2 regions of the Saccharopolyspora sp. NPDC045839 genome follow, and region 1 is predicted to be linked to the other one. Evidence: riboswitches for the same ligand, from Rfam matches in the RefSeq annotation. Region 1 holds a riboswitch; the other holds the start of a gene.
The links. Region 1 has a riboswitch for cobalamin ahead of AC07EQ_RS14830 (ribonucleoside-diphosphate reductase subunit alpha). Riboswitches for the same ligand answer to the same signal wherever they lie in the genome.
Positions count from the first base shown of each region.

Region 2: linked by a shared signal. The riboswitch ahead of cobN (cobaltochelatase subunit CobN) and the one ahead of AC07EQ_RS14830 (ribonucleoside-diphosphate reductase subunit alpha) in region 1 are both predicted to bind cobalamin.

Region 1 covers NZ_JBWKKH010000008.1:283,269-290,664, forward strand. The annotation lists gene AC07EQ_RS14825 (glycoside hydrolase family 3 protein) at 1-1,398, opposite strand, end outside; cobalamin riboswitch at 1,516-1,729, shown strand; gene AC07EQ_RS14830 (ribonucleoside-diphosphate reductase subunit alpha) at 1,840-4,272, shown strand; gene AC07EQ_RS14835 (ribonucleotide-diphosphate reductase subunit beta) at 4,560-5,726, shown strand; gene AC07EQ_RS14840 (zinc ribbon domain-containing protein) at 5,899-6,150, shown strand; gene ilvD (dihydroxy-acid dehydratase) at 6,151-7,396, opposite strand, start outside.
Region 2 covers NZ_JBWKKH010000007.1:190,680-198,075, forward strand. The annotation lists gene AC07EQ_RS12930 (precorrin-2 C(20)-methyltransferase) at 1-414, opposite strand, end outside; gene AC07EQ_RS12935 (precorrin-8X methylmutase) at 411-1,037, opposite strand; gene cobG (precorrin-3B synthase) at 1,070-2,296, opposite strand; cobalamin riboswitch at 2,383-2,569, shown strand; gene cobN (cobaltochelatase subunit CobN) at 2,664-6,278, shown strand; gene cobA (uroporphyrinogen-III C-methyltransferase) at 6,392-7,396, opposite strand, start outside.

The DNA of each region.
Region 1 (7,396 bases):
GCGGAAGCCGCCGGTTCCGTTCACCCCGAACACGTGCTCACCGACGTCGAGCCGGAGATTCCCCCGCAACCGCAACGACTTCGTCCCGGCAGGCAGCCCGCCGAGCCACAGCAGCCGCTCGGTGCCGCGCAATTCGCTTTCAAGCACCTCGCCGTCGGCACCGAGGTAGTCGACGCGCAGGCCGCCGCCCTCGCCCTCCGGATCGGTGACCTCCGCTCCCGGGATCACGTCCAGCAGCCGCCGGTGCCGGACGCCGCGCTGGTACACCACATCCGCGTCCGGCAGCGCCGCCCGCAGCCCGTCCAGCGGCGTCACCACGTGCGGCGGGCTGACGTGCGACGAGCCGCCGCCCTGCACCGCCGGGATAGTGCCGTTCTCGCCGATCACAGCGACTTTGGCGACCTTCGAGTCTATCGGCAGCAGCGGCGCATCGGACACGACCTCGTTGCGCAGCAACACGAATCCCTGCGCCGCGAGCCGCCGGATGACCGGCCGGGCCTCCTCCGGCGGACCACCACCGCCGGGCTCGGAGTCCTCGAACGCGCCGACGCGGTCGGCCAGCCGCAGGACGCGCAGGACCTTGTCGTCGAGCACCGACTCCGGAACTTCGCCCTTCTCCACGGCCTTCGCGAGTTTCCCGCCGCTCCAAGGGCTTTTCGGCCCGGGCATCGCCAGGTCGAGGCCGCCGAGCGCCGCCGCCCGGAGCGAGCGGGTGGCGAACCAGTCCGACACGAGCACGCCGTCCCACGCCCACTCGCCCTTGAGGATGTCGTTCACCAGCACGGAATTCTCGGTCATCGTGGTGCCGTTCACCGAGTTGTAGGCGGCCATCAGCATCCACGGCGAAGCCTTCGCGATGATCCGCTCGAACGGCTTGAGGTAGAGGTCGCGCAGCGTCCGCTCGTCGACGATCGCGTCGTAGCCGAGCCGCTCGGTTTCGCTGTCGTTGGCCACGAAGTGCTTCGGCGTCGCGGCCACCCCGCGCGACTGGATGCCCGCCACCACCTCGGCGCCGATCTCGCCGATCAGCAGCGGGTCCTCCGAGAAGTTCTCGAAATGCCTTCCGCCGAAAGGACTTCGGTGGACGTTGACGGTCGGCGCCAGCACCACGTGCACGCCCCGGCGGCGCGCCTCGTCGCCGAACATCTCCCCCGCGGTCCGCGCCGCCGCCCGGTCCCACGTCGCCGCCAGCGCGGACGCCACCGGGAACAGCAGCGAGGTGTCGCGCTCGTCCCAGGTCGTGCCGCGCACCCCGTTCGGGCCGTCGGAGAGCACCAGCGACCGCAGCCCGATCTGGGGCATCGGGTGCAGGGTCCAGAAATCGGCTCCGGTCAGCAGCCGCGCCTTGTCCGCCACGGTCAGCTCCGAGAGCAACGACCGAAGCTTCGCCTCGTCCACCGGGTCCCCTTTCGCCAGCCCCCGGCCGCCCAGTCTCGGCCACCGCGCCCGGACTGTCGACCGGTACCGCGCCACGCCGTTATCTGCCCATGCACGCCGCCCCCGAACCCAACATGTAGTGTGTCGATCGCTGGTGGTTCACCGGAGGCGTCCGGTGAGGCAAGAGGGAACCCGGTGCGAATCCGGGACTGCCCCGCAGCGGTGAACGGGAACGAAAGTCGTGACCCGGCTGCCGAACGGCAGCGGGTAGAGCACTGGGCGAACAGCCTGGGAAGCCACGACCACTAGGCCGCCCGTGAGTCCGAAGACCTGCCACCGGTGCACGCGCGAAGCGTGCTGTCCGGGGCCTCGAGGGCGGGTCTGCGCGGACGACCAGCGGCTGCCGCCGCGGGTCTCCTCGCACGCCGTCGTGGTCCGCCGAGCTCGCGAGGGAGAGAGCCCGTGACGGCGACACTCAACGACTGGACCCGCGTGTCCACTGTGGTCCACCAAGCCTGCGCCGGGCTGTCCGGCGTGTCCGCCGAAGCCGTGCTCGACGAGGTGCGGCGCACCGGCTACACCGGCATCAGCGACGACGAGCTCTCGCTGGCCCAGGTCATGGCGGCGCGCACGCTGATCGAGACCGAACCGAACTACTCGCAGGTCACCGCCCGGCTGCTGCTGGACCGGATGCGCCGCGAGGCGCTGAGCTACCTGGGCGAGCCGCAGGAGGCCGACCAGGAGGAGATGCGCGCCCGCTACCCGGAGTACTTCGCCGACTACGTGCGGCGCGGCGTCGAACTGGAGATGCTGGACCCGGAGCTGGGCGCCTTCGACCTGGCGCGGCTGGGCGGCGCGCTGGTGGCGGAACGCGACCTGACCTTCGGCTTCCTCGGGCTGCAGACCCTCTACGACCGGTACTTCCTGCACCACGACGGCACCCGGTTCGAGCTGCCGCAGGCGTTCTTCATGCGGGTCGCGATGGGTCTCGCGCTGCAGGAGGACGACCGCGAGGCGCGGGCCATCGAGTTCTACCACCTGCTGTCGTCGTTCGACTTCATGTGCTCGACGCCGACGCTGTTCAACGCCGGCACCACCCGGCCGCAGCTGTCGTCCTGCTTCCTGACCACTGTGGACGACGACCTGTCCGGCATCTTCCACTCGATCAGCAACAACGCGCTGCTGTCGAAGTACGCCGGCGGGCTGGGCAACGACTGGACGCCGGTGCGCGGCATCGGCGCCCACATCAACGGCACCAACGGGAAGTCGCAGGGCGTGGTGCCGTTCCTGAAGATCGCCAATGACACCGCGGTGGCGGTCAACCAGGGCGGCAAGCGCAAGGGCGCGGTGTGCGCGTACCTGGAGACCTGGCACATCGACGTCGAGGAGTTCCTCGACCTGCGCAAGAACACCGGCGACGACCGCCGCCGCACCCACGACATGAACACCGCGAACTGGGTGCCCGACGAGTTCCTGCGCCGCGTCGAAGCCGACGAGCAGTGGACGCTGTTCTCCCCGGACGAGACCTCTGACCTGCACGACCTCTACGGCAAGGCGTTCGCCGAGCGCTACCGCGCCTACGAGCAGGCCGCCGACCGCGGCGAGATCAAGGTGTTCAAGCGGGTCCGCGCGGTGGAGCTGTGGCGGCGGATGCTGACCATGCTCTTCGAGACCGGCCACCCGTGGATCACCTTCAAGGACCCGTGCAACCTGCGCTCGCCGCAGCAGCACAACGGCGTCGTGCACTCCTCGAACCTGTGCACCGAGATCACCCTGAACACCAGCACCGACGAGGTGGCGGTGTGCAACCTCGGGTCGATCAACCTGGCCCGGCACGTCACGGCCGGCGGCATCGACGCCGAGAAGCTGGAGCGCACCACCCGCACCGCCGTGCGGATGCTGGACAACGTCATCGACATCAACTTCTACACGATCCCCGAGGCGCGCCGGTCCAACCTGCGGCACCGGCCGGTCGGGCTGGGGCTGATGGGCTTCGCGGACGCGCTGTTCGTGCAGCGCATCCCGGTGTCGTCGGACGCGGCGGTGGAGTTCGCCGACCGCAGCATGGAGCAGATCAGCTACCACGCCATCGCCGCGTCGAGCGCGCTGGCGGCCGAGCGGGGCCGCTACGAGTCCTTCGACGGTTCGCTGTGGAGCCGCGGCATCCTGCCGATCGACTCGCTCGAACTGCTCGCCGAGGCCCGCGACGGCGACGTCGACCTGGACCGGTCGTCCACGCTGGACTGGGAGGCACTGCGGGCCCGGGTGGTGCGCGATGGCATGCGCAACTCCAACGTGATGGCCATCGCGCCGACCGCCACGATCTCCAACATCTGCGGCGTCAACCAGTCCATCGAGCCGGTCTACCGCAACCTGTACGTCAAGGCGAACATGTCCGGCGACTTCACCGTGGTCAACCCGCAACTGGTCGCCGACCTGAAGCGCGTGGGGCTGTGGGACGACGCGATGGTCGCGGACCTGAAGTTCCACGACGGCAGCCTGCTGCCGATCGAGCGGATCCCGCAGGAGCTCAAGGAGCTCTACGCCACCGCGTTCGAGATCGAGCCGCGCTGGCTGGTGGAGGCCGCAGCGCGGCGGCAGAAGTGGATCGACCAGGCGCAGTCGCTGAACCTCTACGTCAGCCGGCCCAGCGGCCGCACCCTCGACGAGCTCTACCGGCTCGCCTGGCACAAGGGCCTGAAAACCACGTACTACCTGCGCTCCACCAGCGCGACCCACGTGGAGAAGAGCACCCTGCGCGGCACCGACGGCAAGCTCAACGCGGTCCCGACTGCGGTCCCGGTCGCGACTGCGGTCCCGGTCGCGGAGATCCCGACCGCGGCGGCCGGCGCGGCCTGCTCGGTCGAAGACCCCGACTGCGAAGCCTGCCAGTAACCCTCACCCTGGCATCCCGCCGCAATTTCAATGGAAATCGAAGGTCTGATTTCCATTGAAATTGCGGGACCCGAGGGCCGGAGCCGCGGGTCGGATGGGGTGTCGCATGCGCCGTAGGCGCATAGCCCACCTACGACACCGGCACCGCCGCGGGTTCACCGTGCCCACCCCTCCGGGGTTCTCCCGGCGAGGACCGTGTATTGGGCATACAGGGCATCCACAGTCCAGGGAGCCTCTGAGGTTCCGCTACCCGCACCGCCACGCACAACGAGGCTGGAAAAACCTCAATGAAATTGCGGACCCGAGGGCCGGAGGCCGGGTCAAGTCCTGTTCGACGCGCGGACTCGAACCGCGCGATTTCCTTGGAGCAACACAGCATGACCTCCTTGCAATCCCCTTCCCCGGCCGCCGGGCTCGGCGAGATCGACCGCTCCGGCGGGCGCGTCGCCGTCGGCGACAAGGCGATGATCAACGCCCGCGCCGACGTCAACCAGCTGCTCCCGCTCAAGTACGGCTGGGCGTGGGAGAAGTACCTCGCGGGCTGCAACAACCACTGGATGCCCACCGAGATCTCGATGCAGGCCGACATCGCGCTGTGGAAGTCCGCCGACGGCCTCAGCGCCGACGAGCGCCTGCTGCTCAAGCGCAACCTCGGGTTCTTCGCCACCGCGGAATCCCTGGTGGCCAACAACATCGTGCTCGCCGTCTACCGGCACATCACCAACCCCGAGTGCCGCCAGTACCTGCTGCGGCAGGCCTTCGAAGAGGCCGTGCACACCCACACCTTCCAGTACATCTGCGAAAGCCTCGGCCTCGACGAGGGCGAGCTGTTCAACATGTACCGCGAGATCCCGTCGATCGCCGACAAGGACGCCTGGGCGCTGCAGTACACCCGCAGCCTGGAGGACCCCGACTTCGCCACCGGCAGCACCGAGGCCGACCAGGCGTTCCTGCGCGACCTCGTGGCGTTCTACGTGATCTTCGAGGGCATGTGGTTCTACACCGGGTTCGCGCAGATCCTCGCGCTGGGCCGGCGGAACAAGATGGTCGGCATCGCCGAGCAGTACCAGTACATCCTGCGCGACGAGTCGATCCACCTGAACTTCGGCATCGACTGCATCAATCAGATCAAGCTGGAGAACCCGCACCTGTGGACCGAGGAGTTCCAGGCCGAGATCCGGCGGATGCTGGCGGAGGCCTGCGAGCTGGAGATCGCCTACGGGCGCGACACGATGCCGCGCGGCCTGCTCGGCATCAACGCCGAGCTCTGCGCCCAGTACATGCACTTCATCACCAACCGGCGCTGCGCCCAGCTGGGCCTGGAGCCGGTGTTCCCGGAGACCGACAACCCCTTCCCGTGGATGTCGGAGGCCATGGACCTGAAGAAGGAGAAGAACTTCTTCGAAACCCGGGTCATCGAATACCAGTCCGGCGGCTCCCTCCAGTGGGACTGACGCCGGCGAGGTGAAGCGAACGGCCTGTTCACGCCGATAGGTGGAGTGAACAGGCCGTTCGCTTTCGATGTGATCACGCCCACTCGCCGGCGATCGGGCAAACCCGCCCCGTTCGAACCCCCGCCTGCCCTAACGTCGATCGGCGATCGCACACCACAGCGGGGAGGAAGACGTGATCATCTGGGGATTCCGGAGCAGCGTCCAGCGGCTGGCCACCCTGCGACTCGCCTGCCCGGGCTGCCGCGGCACGTGTGCGACGACCCTCAACAAGGGCGTCACCAAGTTCACGCTGTTCTTCATCCCGCTGTTCCCGACCAGGACCCGGTACGCGCTGACCTGCACCTGGTGCGGCACGACGTCTCCGGTCACCAAGGAAATGGCGGAACAGCTCCAGGCCCGGCCGCAGCAGGGCCTGCAAGCCTGATCACTCGCAGACCGCTCCTTCGGCCGCGGAGCCGACCAGCTTCGCGTACTTGCCGAGCACGCCCTTGCGGAACCGCGGTGCCGGCGGTGACCAGTTCTCCCGACGGCGCAGGAGTTCTTCGTCGCCGACGAGCAGGTCCAGGGTCCGGTTGGCGAGGTCGAGGCGGATCGGATCGCCGTCCTGCACCAGCGCGATCGGTCCGCCATCGGTCGCCTCCGGCGCCACGTGCCCGATGCACAACCCCGTGGTCCCGCCGGAGAACCGGCCGTCCGTCACCAGCAGCACGTCCTTGCCCAGCCCGGCGCCCTTGATCGCACCGGTCACGGCGAGCATCTCCCGCATTCCCGGCCCGCCGCGCGGCCCCTCGTAGCGGATGATGACCACGTCCCCGGGCTTCAGCGTGCCTTCCTCCACGGCATCCATCGCCCCCTGCTCGCCGTCGAAGACGCGCGCCGTGCCCTCGAAGCTCGCCGAGTCGAAGCCCGCGCTCTTGACCACCGCACCGTCCGGCGCGAGCGATCCGCGCAGGATCGTGAGCCCGCCGGTGGGGTGGATCGGGTTCGAAAGCCGGTGCAGCACCTCGCCGTCGAGGTCCGGCGGATCGAGCTCGGCGAGGTTCTCCGCAACGGTGCGGCCGGTCACCGTCATGCAGTCGCCGTGCAGCAGCCCGGCATCGAGCAAGGCCTTCATCATCACCGGCACGCCGCCGATCCGGTCCACCGCGGGCATCACGTACCGGCCGAACGGCTTGACGTCGGCCAGGTGCGGAACGCGGTCGCCGATCCGGTTGAAGTCGTCCAGCCGCAGGTCGACCTCGGCCTCCCGGGCGATCGCGAGCAGGTGCAGCACGGCATTGGTCGATCCGCCGAAGGCCATCGTCACGGCGATCGCGTTCTCGAACGCCTCCTTCGTGAGGATCTGCCGCGCGGTCAGCTGTCGAGCAAGCATGCCGACCGCCAGGCGGCCGGCTTCGCGAGCACCCGCGTCACGGCGCCGATCCACCGACGGCGGGCTGGCCGACCCGGGCACCGACATGCCGAGGGCCTCGGCCGCGCAGGCCATGGTGTTCGCGGTGTACATCCCGCCGCAGGCCCCTTCGCCCGGGCAGATGGCGCGCTCGATGCGATCCACCTCGGCGCGCGTGATGAGGCCGCGCGCACACGCCCCTACCGCTTCGAAGGCGTCGATGATGGTGACCTCGCGGTCGTCGACGCGGCCCGGCAGGATCGAGCCGGCGTAGACGAAC
Region 2 (7,396 bases), on a different contig from region 1:
GATGCCGGGGACGACCTCGGCGCGGAAGCGCCCGGCCAGCCGCTTGTGCATGTGCATGTAGGAGCCGTAGAAGAGCGGGTCGCCCTCGGCGAGCACGACGACGTCCCGCCCGGCGTCGAGGTGCGCCGCGAGCCGGGCCGCGCAGTCCGCGTAGAACTCGTCGATGGCGCCCTGGTAGCCGCCCGGGTGATCGGTGGTCTCGGTGGTCACCGGGTAGACGAGGGCCTCCTCGATCTGCCCCGGCCGCAGGTACGGCTCGGCGACGGACCTCGCGATGCTCCTGCCGTGCCGGGCGCTGTGGTACGCGATCACCTCGGCCCGCTCGATCAGCCGGGCGGCCTTGACCGTCACCAGCTCCGGGTCGCCGGGACCGAGACCCACGCCGAAAAGCGTGCCCTTGCCGTTGCTGCTCACTCTTCCTCGCTCGCGATCGCGTTGATGGCGGCCACCGCCATGGCGCTGCCGCCGCGGCGGCCGTGCACCACCAGGTGGTCCAGCCCGGCGGGGTGCGCCGCCAACGCCTCCTTCGATTCCGCGGCACCGATGAAGCCGACGGGCAGCCCCAGCACCGCGGCGGGCTTCGGGGCGCCGTCCTCGATCATCTCCAGCAGCCGGAACAGCGCCGTCGGGGCGTTGCCGATCGCGACGACCGAGCCCGCCAGCCGGTCGCGCCACAGCTCCAGTGCCGCGGCGCTGCGCGTCGTGCCCAGCTCGCGAGCCAGGTCCGGGACCCGATCGTCGGACAGCGTGCAGATCACGTCGTTGTCCGCGGGCAGGCGGCGCCGGGTCACGCCGGCGGCGACCATCGCGGCGTCGCACAGCACCGGCGCACCGGCGCGGAGGGCCGCGCGCGCGTTGAGCACCGCGTCCGCCGAGTACGCCAGGTCGTCGACCAGGTCGACCATGCCGCAGGCGTGGATCATCCGCACCGCTACCCCGGCCACCTCCGGCGGCAGGCCGCTCAGGGCGGCTTCCGCGCGGATCGTGGCGAAGGAGCGGCGGTAGATCTCCGCCCCTTCCCGGACGTATTCGGGCACCCCGCGATAGCGGGTCGCCCCGTTGTTCTCGTTCACACTGTCCTCCGTGCCGCGACGAGCGCGGCGGATACCTGGTCGACATCGGCGCCGGATGCCCGCGTCTCGCCGTCGAGACCGACCTCGTAGCCGGCACCGGTCGCCAGCACTTCCACGACGCGCCCCTGCGGTCGGCCGCAGCGCCGTTCGCAACCCGACCAATGCACCGGCAGAGCGCCGCCGGACGGGGCTCGCACCGCGCGCCGGGCGTCTTCGCGGACATCAGCCCGCGCCTTCGCACAGCCGGGACGACCGGCGCACGCGGTCACCCCGGCACCGGCCGAGGACGGATCGACGAGCAGGCCGTGCGCGCCGAGGCCGGAGAGCCACCGACCGGCTTCGTCCGGCCGCAAGCCGGGCAGGACGACGGTCCGCCACGGCGTCAGGCGAAGTTCGCCCGCGGCGTCGGACGCGGCGGTGATGATATCCAGCTGGTCCCGCGACAGGCGGCCCAGTGGTGCCCCGGCCACCACCGCGACCGTTCCGCCGGGCCGTTCCACCGCGCCGACCTGCGAATGCGTCGCCGGCTGGTTCGCCGGCAGTGGCCCGGCCGGGACGGCGCCGAGGCGTTCGGCGATCCGGCGCGCACCATCGTCGAGTTCGGCCAGCCGCCAGGCCGAGCGCCCTTGCTCGGCCTTCTCCGCCAGGAACGCCTCCGCCGCGGCGATGGCGACGCCGGCGGCCTGGTCCGGGGTCGATCGCACTCCGGAATCCACGCCGGCGAGCACCAGCGCCAGGGTGTCGGCGCGCTCCGCGAGCAGGCCGACATCGGCGCCGAGCGAGATGACGTCCGCGCTGCCGTCGTCGACGGCGAACAGGAAGCGTCCGGGCAGCTCCGCCAGCGATGGCGTCGCGCAGAGCGCCGCGTCGAGTTCCCGGGCCACCGCCCGCACGTCGACCAGCTCGCGGCCGTCCGCCGAGGGCGAGCCGATGATGTTGCGGACCCGCTCGTGCGTTGCCGACGGCAGCAGCCCCGCCGTCCGTAGCCCGGCGGCGAGTTCCTCCTCCGCTCCCGCGGGCAGTCCGCGCACCTGCACGTTCGCCCGCGAGGTGAGCTCCGCGCCGCCGTCGCCGAGCGCCGCGGCCGCCGCGATCGCCCGGGCCTGGGGCGGCGTGAGCACGCCGCCCGGGACTCGGATGCGGGCCAGTCCGCCGTCGGCTGCCTCGTGCACCCGCAGCGCGCCGGGACACGCGTCCCGTTCTGGTCTGGCTCTGTGCAACACCCGGCTGATACTACGGACCCAGGTAGTTGCGGACGCAAAACAAGCGCGGTGCGACGTGCGTCATGCCCGCGCCGCTTGACGTAAGATCGCCCCGTTGCGAAGAGTGGTCGCAGCATTCAGCGGCGACGGTGGAGGAAGCCGGTGCGAATCCGGCGCGGTCCCGCCACTGTCACCGGGGAGCGGACTCCAGGGAAGTCACTGTCCTAACTGGACGGGAAGACGGAGCGAGCGCTGATCCGGGAGCCAGGAGACTCCGGTCGCCGCGACCTACGAACCGGGGCGAGGACCCCGAGGGAGGTGCCGTCATGCACTGCGCACGCGCGCCCAGGTCCCGCGACGCCGGCCGCCACGCCGAGGAGCGATCCGCATGATCCTACTTCTGTCCACTTCGGACACCGATCTGCTCAGCGCGCGGGCCGCCGACGCCGAGTACCGGCTCGGCAACCCGGCACGGCTGGGCGTGGACGACCTGCCCCCGCTGCTGGAGGACGTCGACCTCGTCGTCGTGCGGCTGCTCGGCGGCCGCCGGGCCTGGGAAGAGGGCCTGGACGCGCTGCTCGCGGGCCCGCGCCCGGTGATCGTGCTCGGCGGCGAACAGGCGCCGGACGCGGAACTGATGGAATGCTCCACCGTGCCGGGCGGGGTGTGCGCCGAGGCGCACCGCTACCTCGCCCACGGCGGCCCGGACAACCTGGCTCAGCTGCACCGCTTCCTGTCCGACACGATCCTGCTCACCGGGCACGGCTTCGAACCGCCGGCGGAGACGCCGACCTGGGGCGTGCTGGAACGGACCCCGCGGCGCACCGAGGGCCCGACCGTCGCCGTGCTCTACTACCGCGCGCACCACATGGCGGGCAACACCGCGTTCGCGAACACGCTGTGCGAGGCCATCGAAGACGCCGGTGGCCAGGCCCTGCCGCTGTTCTGCGCCTCCCTGCGGGCCCCCGACCCGCAGCTGCTGGAACAGCTCGGCCGGGCGGACGCGCTGGTCGTCACCGTGCTCGCCGCGGGCGGCACGAAGCCCGCCACGGCCTCCGCCGGCGGTGACGACGAGGCGTGGGACGTCGGCGCACTCGCCGAACTCGACATCCCGATCCTGCAGGGGCTGTGCCTGACCAGCTCCCGCGAGGCCTGGGAGGACAACGACGAGGGCCTGTCGCCGCTGGACATGGCCACGCAGGTCGCCGTGCCCGAGTTCGACGGCCGCCTGATCACCGTGCCCTTCTCCTTCAAGGAGAACGACGCCGAGGGGCTGCCGGTCTACGTGGCCGACCGCGAACGGGCGGCCCGGGTCGCCGGCATCGCGGTCCGGCACGCGACTTTGCGGCACGTGCCGCCGCAGGACAAGCGGCTGGCGCTGATGCTGTCGGCCTACCCGACCAAGCACTCCCGGATCGGCAACGCCGTCGGCCTGGACACGCCGGTCAGCGCGGTCCGCCTGCTGCGGGCGCTGCGCGAGCAGGGCTACGACATCGGCCCCGAGGACGGCCCCGACGCGCTGCCCGGCGTCGCGGACCAGGACGGCGATGCGCTGATCCACGCGCTGATCGCCGCCGGTGGCCAGGACCGCGACTGGCTGTCCGAGGAGCAGCTCAGCGGCAACCCGGTCCGCATCCCCGCGCGCCGGTACGCGAGCTGGTTCGCGACGCTGCCCGAGGACCTGCGCACCGCGATCGAGCAGCACTGGGGACCGCCGCCGGGTGAGCTGTTCGTCGACCGCTCCCAGGACCCGGAAGGCGAGATCGTGCTCGCCGCCGTCCGCGCGGGCAACGTCGTGCTCATGGTGCAGCCGCCGCGCGGGTTCGGCGAGAACCCGATCGCGATCTACCACGACCCGGACCTGCCGCCGAGCCACCACTACCTGGCGGCCTACCGCTGGCTGATCGACGAGTTCGGCGCCCACGCCATGGTGCACCTGGGCAAGCACGGCAACCTCGAATGGCTGCCGGGGAAGACGGCGGGCATGTCCGCCTCGTGCGCCCCGGACGCCGCGATCGCCGACCTCCCGCTGATCTACCCGTTCCTGGTCAACGACCCCGGCGAGGGCACCCAGGCCAAGCGCCGGGTGCACGCCACCCTGGTCGACCACCTCGTGCCGCCGATGGCCCGCGCGGAGAGCTACGGCGACATCGCCCGGCTGGAACAGCTCCTCGACGAGCACGCCAACATCTCCGCGATGGACCCGGCGAAGCTGCCCGCGATCCGCAGCCAGATCTGGACGCTGATGCAGGCCGCCAAGCTCGACCACGATCTCGGGCTCGACGAACGGCCGCACGATGCGGAATTCGACGACATGCTACTGCACGTCGACGGCTGGCTCTGCGAGGTCAAGGACGCCCAGATCCGCGACGGCCTGCACGTGCTCGGCGACGCCCCGGCCGGCGAGGCCCGGGTGAACCTCGTGCTCGCGATGCTGCGCGCGCGCCAGATGTGGAGCGGGCAGAGCGCCGCGCTGCCCGGCTTGCGGGAAGCTCTCGGGCTCGCCGAGGACGGCAGCGCGGCCCGGGAGCAGGTCGACGACGTCGAGACCCGCGCGCACGCCCTGGCCCAGGCGATGGAGGACCGCGGCTGGAGCCCGGATTCGGCGCCGGAGGTCTGCCGGGAGGTCCTCGGCAGCGCCGAGGACGCGGTCGTGCGGGTGCTGGAGTTCGCCGCGACCGAGGTGGTGCCGCGGCTCGCCGCGACGACCGACGAGATGACCGCGACGCTGCACGCCCTCGAAGGCGGGTACGTGCCCGCAGGTCCCAGCGGGTCGCCGCTGCGCGGGCTGGTCAACGTCCTGCCCACCGGCCGCAACTTCTACTCGGTCGACCCCAAGGCCGTGCCCAGCCGCCTGGCCTGGGAGACCGGGTGGGCGATCGCGGAATCCCTGCTCGACCGCTACCGCGCCGACACCGGCGACTGGCCCCGCTCGGTCGGCCTGTCGGTGTGGGGCACCAGCGCGATGCGCACGTCCGGCGACGACATCGCGGAGGTGCTGGCGCTGCTCGGCGTCCGGCCGACCTGGGACGAGGCGTCGCGCCGGGTCAACGGGCTGGAGGTGATCCCGCTCGACGAGCTGGGCCGCCCCCGCATCGACGTCACGGTCCGCATCAGCGGTTTCTTCCGGGACGCCTTCCCGCACGTGGTCGCGCTCCTCGACGACGCCGTGCGCCTGGTCGCCGCCCTCGAGGAGCCGGACGAGCAGAACTTCGTGCGGGCGCACGCGCGGGCAGACCTCGCCGAGCACGGCGACCAGCGGCGCGCCACGATGCGGATCTTCGGCTCCAAGCCGGGCGCGTACGGCGCGGGGATCCTGCCGCTGATCGACAGCCGGAACTGGCGCGACGACGCCGACCTGGCCGAGGTGTACGCGGTGTGGGGCGGCTTCGCCTACGGGCGCGAGCTGGACGGCGAACCGGCCCGCGCCGACATGGAAAGCGCCTACAAGCGGATCTCCGTGGCGGCGAAGAACACCGACACGCGCGAGCACGACATCGCCGACTCCGACGACTACTTCCAGTACCACGGCGGCATGATCGCCACGGTCCGAGCGCTGACCGGCAAGGCCCCGGCGGCCTACATCGGCGACAGCACGCGCCCCGACTCGATCCGCACCCGGTCCCTGACCGAGGAGACGTCGCGGGTGTTCCGGGCCCGCGTCGTCAACCCGCGGTGGCTGGCGGCGATGCGCCGCCACGGCTACAAGGGCGCGTTCGAGCTGGCGGCGACGGTGGACTACCTGTTCGGCTACGACGCCACGACCGGCGTCGTGGCCGACTGGATGTACGAGAAGCTCGCCGAGACCTACGTGCTGGACGAGGAGAACCAGCGGTTCCTCACCGAGTCCAACCCGTGGGCGCTGCACGGCATCACCGAGCGGCTGCTGGAGGCTGCCAACCGGCAGATGTGGCAGGAGCCGAACCCGGACACCTTGCAGGCGCTGCAGGACGTCTACCTGCAGGCCGAAGGCGATCTGGAGGACGGGCCCGGCCAGCGCTGACAACCCGGTTCCGGGGCGGGCCGGTACCACGAGACCCCGCCCCGGAACCGGCGTCCCGCAATTTCCATTGAAATCGAAGGTCCAATTTCAATGGAAATTGCGGGGTTCCGGCGCTACCGGCGCGACTCCGGGGCGAGGTCCGCCACCGGACCGACGACGATCACCGCGGGCGGCTTGATCTCCGCGTCCCGCACGGCGCCGGCGACCTCGCCGAGCGTGGTGCGGAGCGTCTGCTGGTTGCGCGTGGTGCCTTCCTGCACCACCGCGACCGGCGACTTCGGGTCGCGGCCGTGCTCGATCAGGACCGCCGCGAACTCCCGGATCCGCTTGACCGCCATCATCAGCACCAGGGTGCCGCGCAGCCGGCCCAGCGCCGGCCAGTCCACCAGCGACTGCTCGTCGTGCGGCCCGACGTGTCCGGACACGACCACGACCTCGTGCGCGACGCCGCGGTGGGTGACCGGCACGTCGGCCGCGGCGGGAGCCGCGAAAGCGCTGGTGATCCCGGGAACCGCGGTCACCGCGACCCCGGCCTCGACGCACGCCAGCAGCTCCTCGAACCCGCGCCCGAACAGATACGGGTCGCCGCCCTTGAGCCGCACCACGAACTTGCCGGCCTTGGCGTGCTCGATCAGCAGCGAGTTGATGACGTCCTGGTTGGCCGCCCGCCCGTAGGGGATCTTCGAGGCGTCCACCACCTCCACGTGCGGGCCGAGCTCTTCGAGCAGCTCGCGCGGCGCCAGGCGGTCGGTGATCACCACGTCCGCGCGGCCCAGCAGCTGGCGCCCGCGGACCGTGATCAGGTCCGGGTCGCCCGGGCCGCCGCCCACGAGCGCGACGCCCGGCGCCGGCGGCTCGGACCGCTCGTCGACCACACCGGTGCGCAACGCCTCCACGAGCCCGTCCCGCACGGCGGCGGAGCGCCGGTGGTCGCCGCCCGCCAGCACCCCGAGCAGCAGCCCGCCGTGCTGGGCCACCGCGGGCGTGACGGCGGTCCCCTGCGAGGCGTCGTCGGCGCGGACGCAGAAGATGCGGCGCTGCTCGGCTTCGGCCGCGACCGCGGCGTTCACCTCGGCCCCGGTCGCGCACGCCACGACGTACCAAGCACCTTCCAGGTC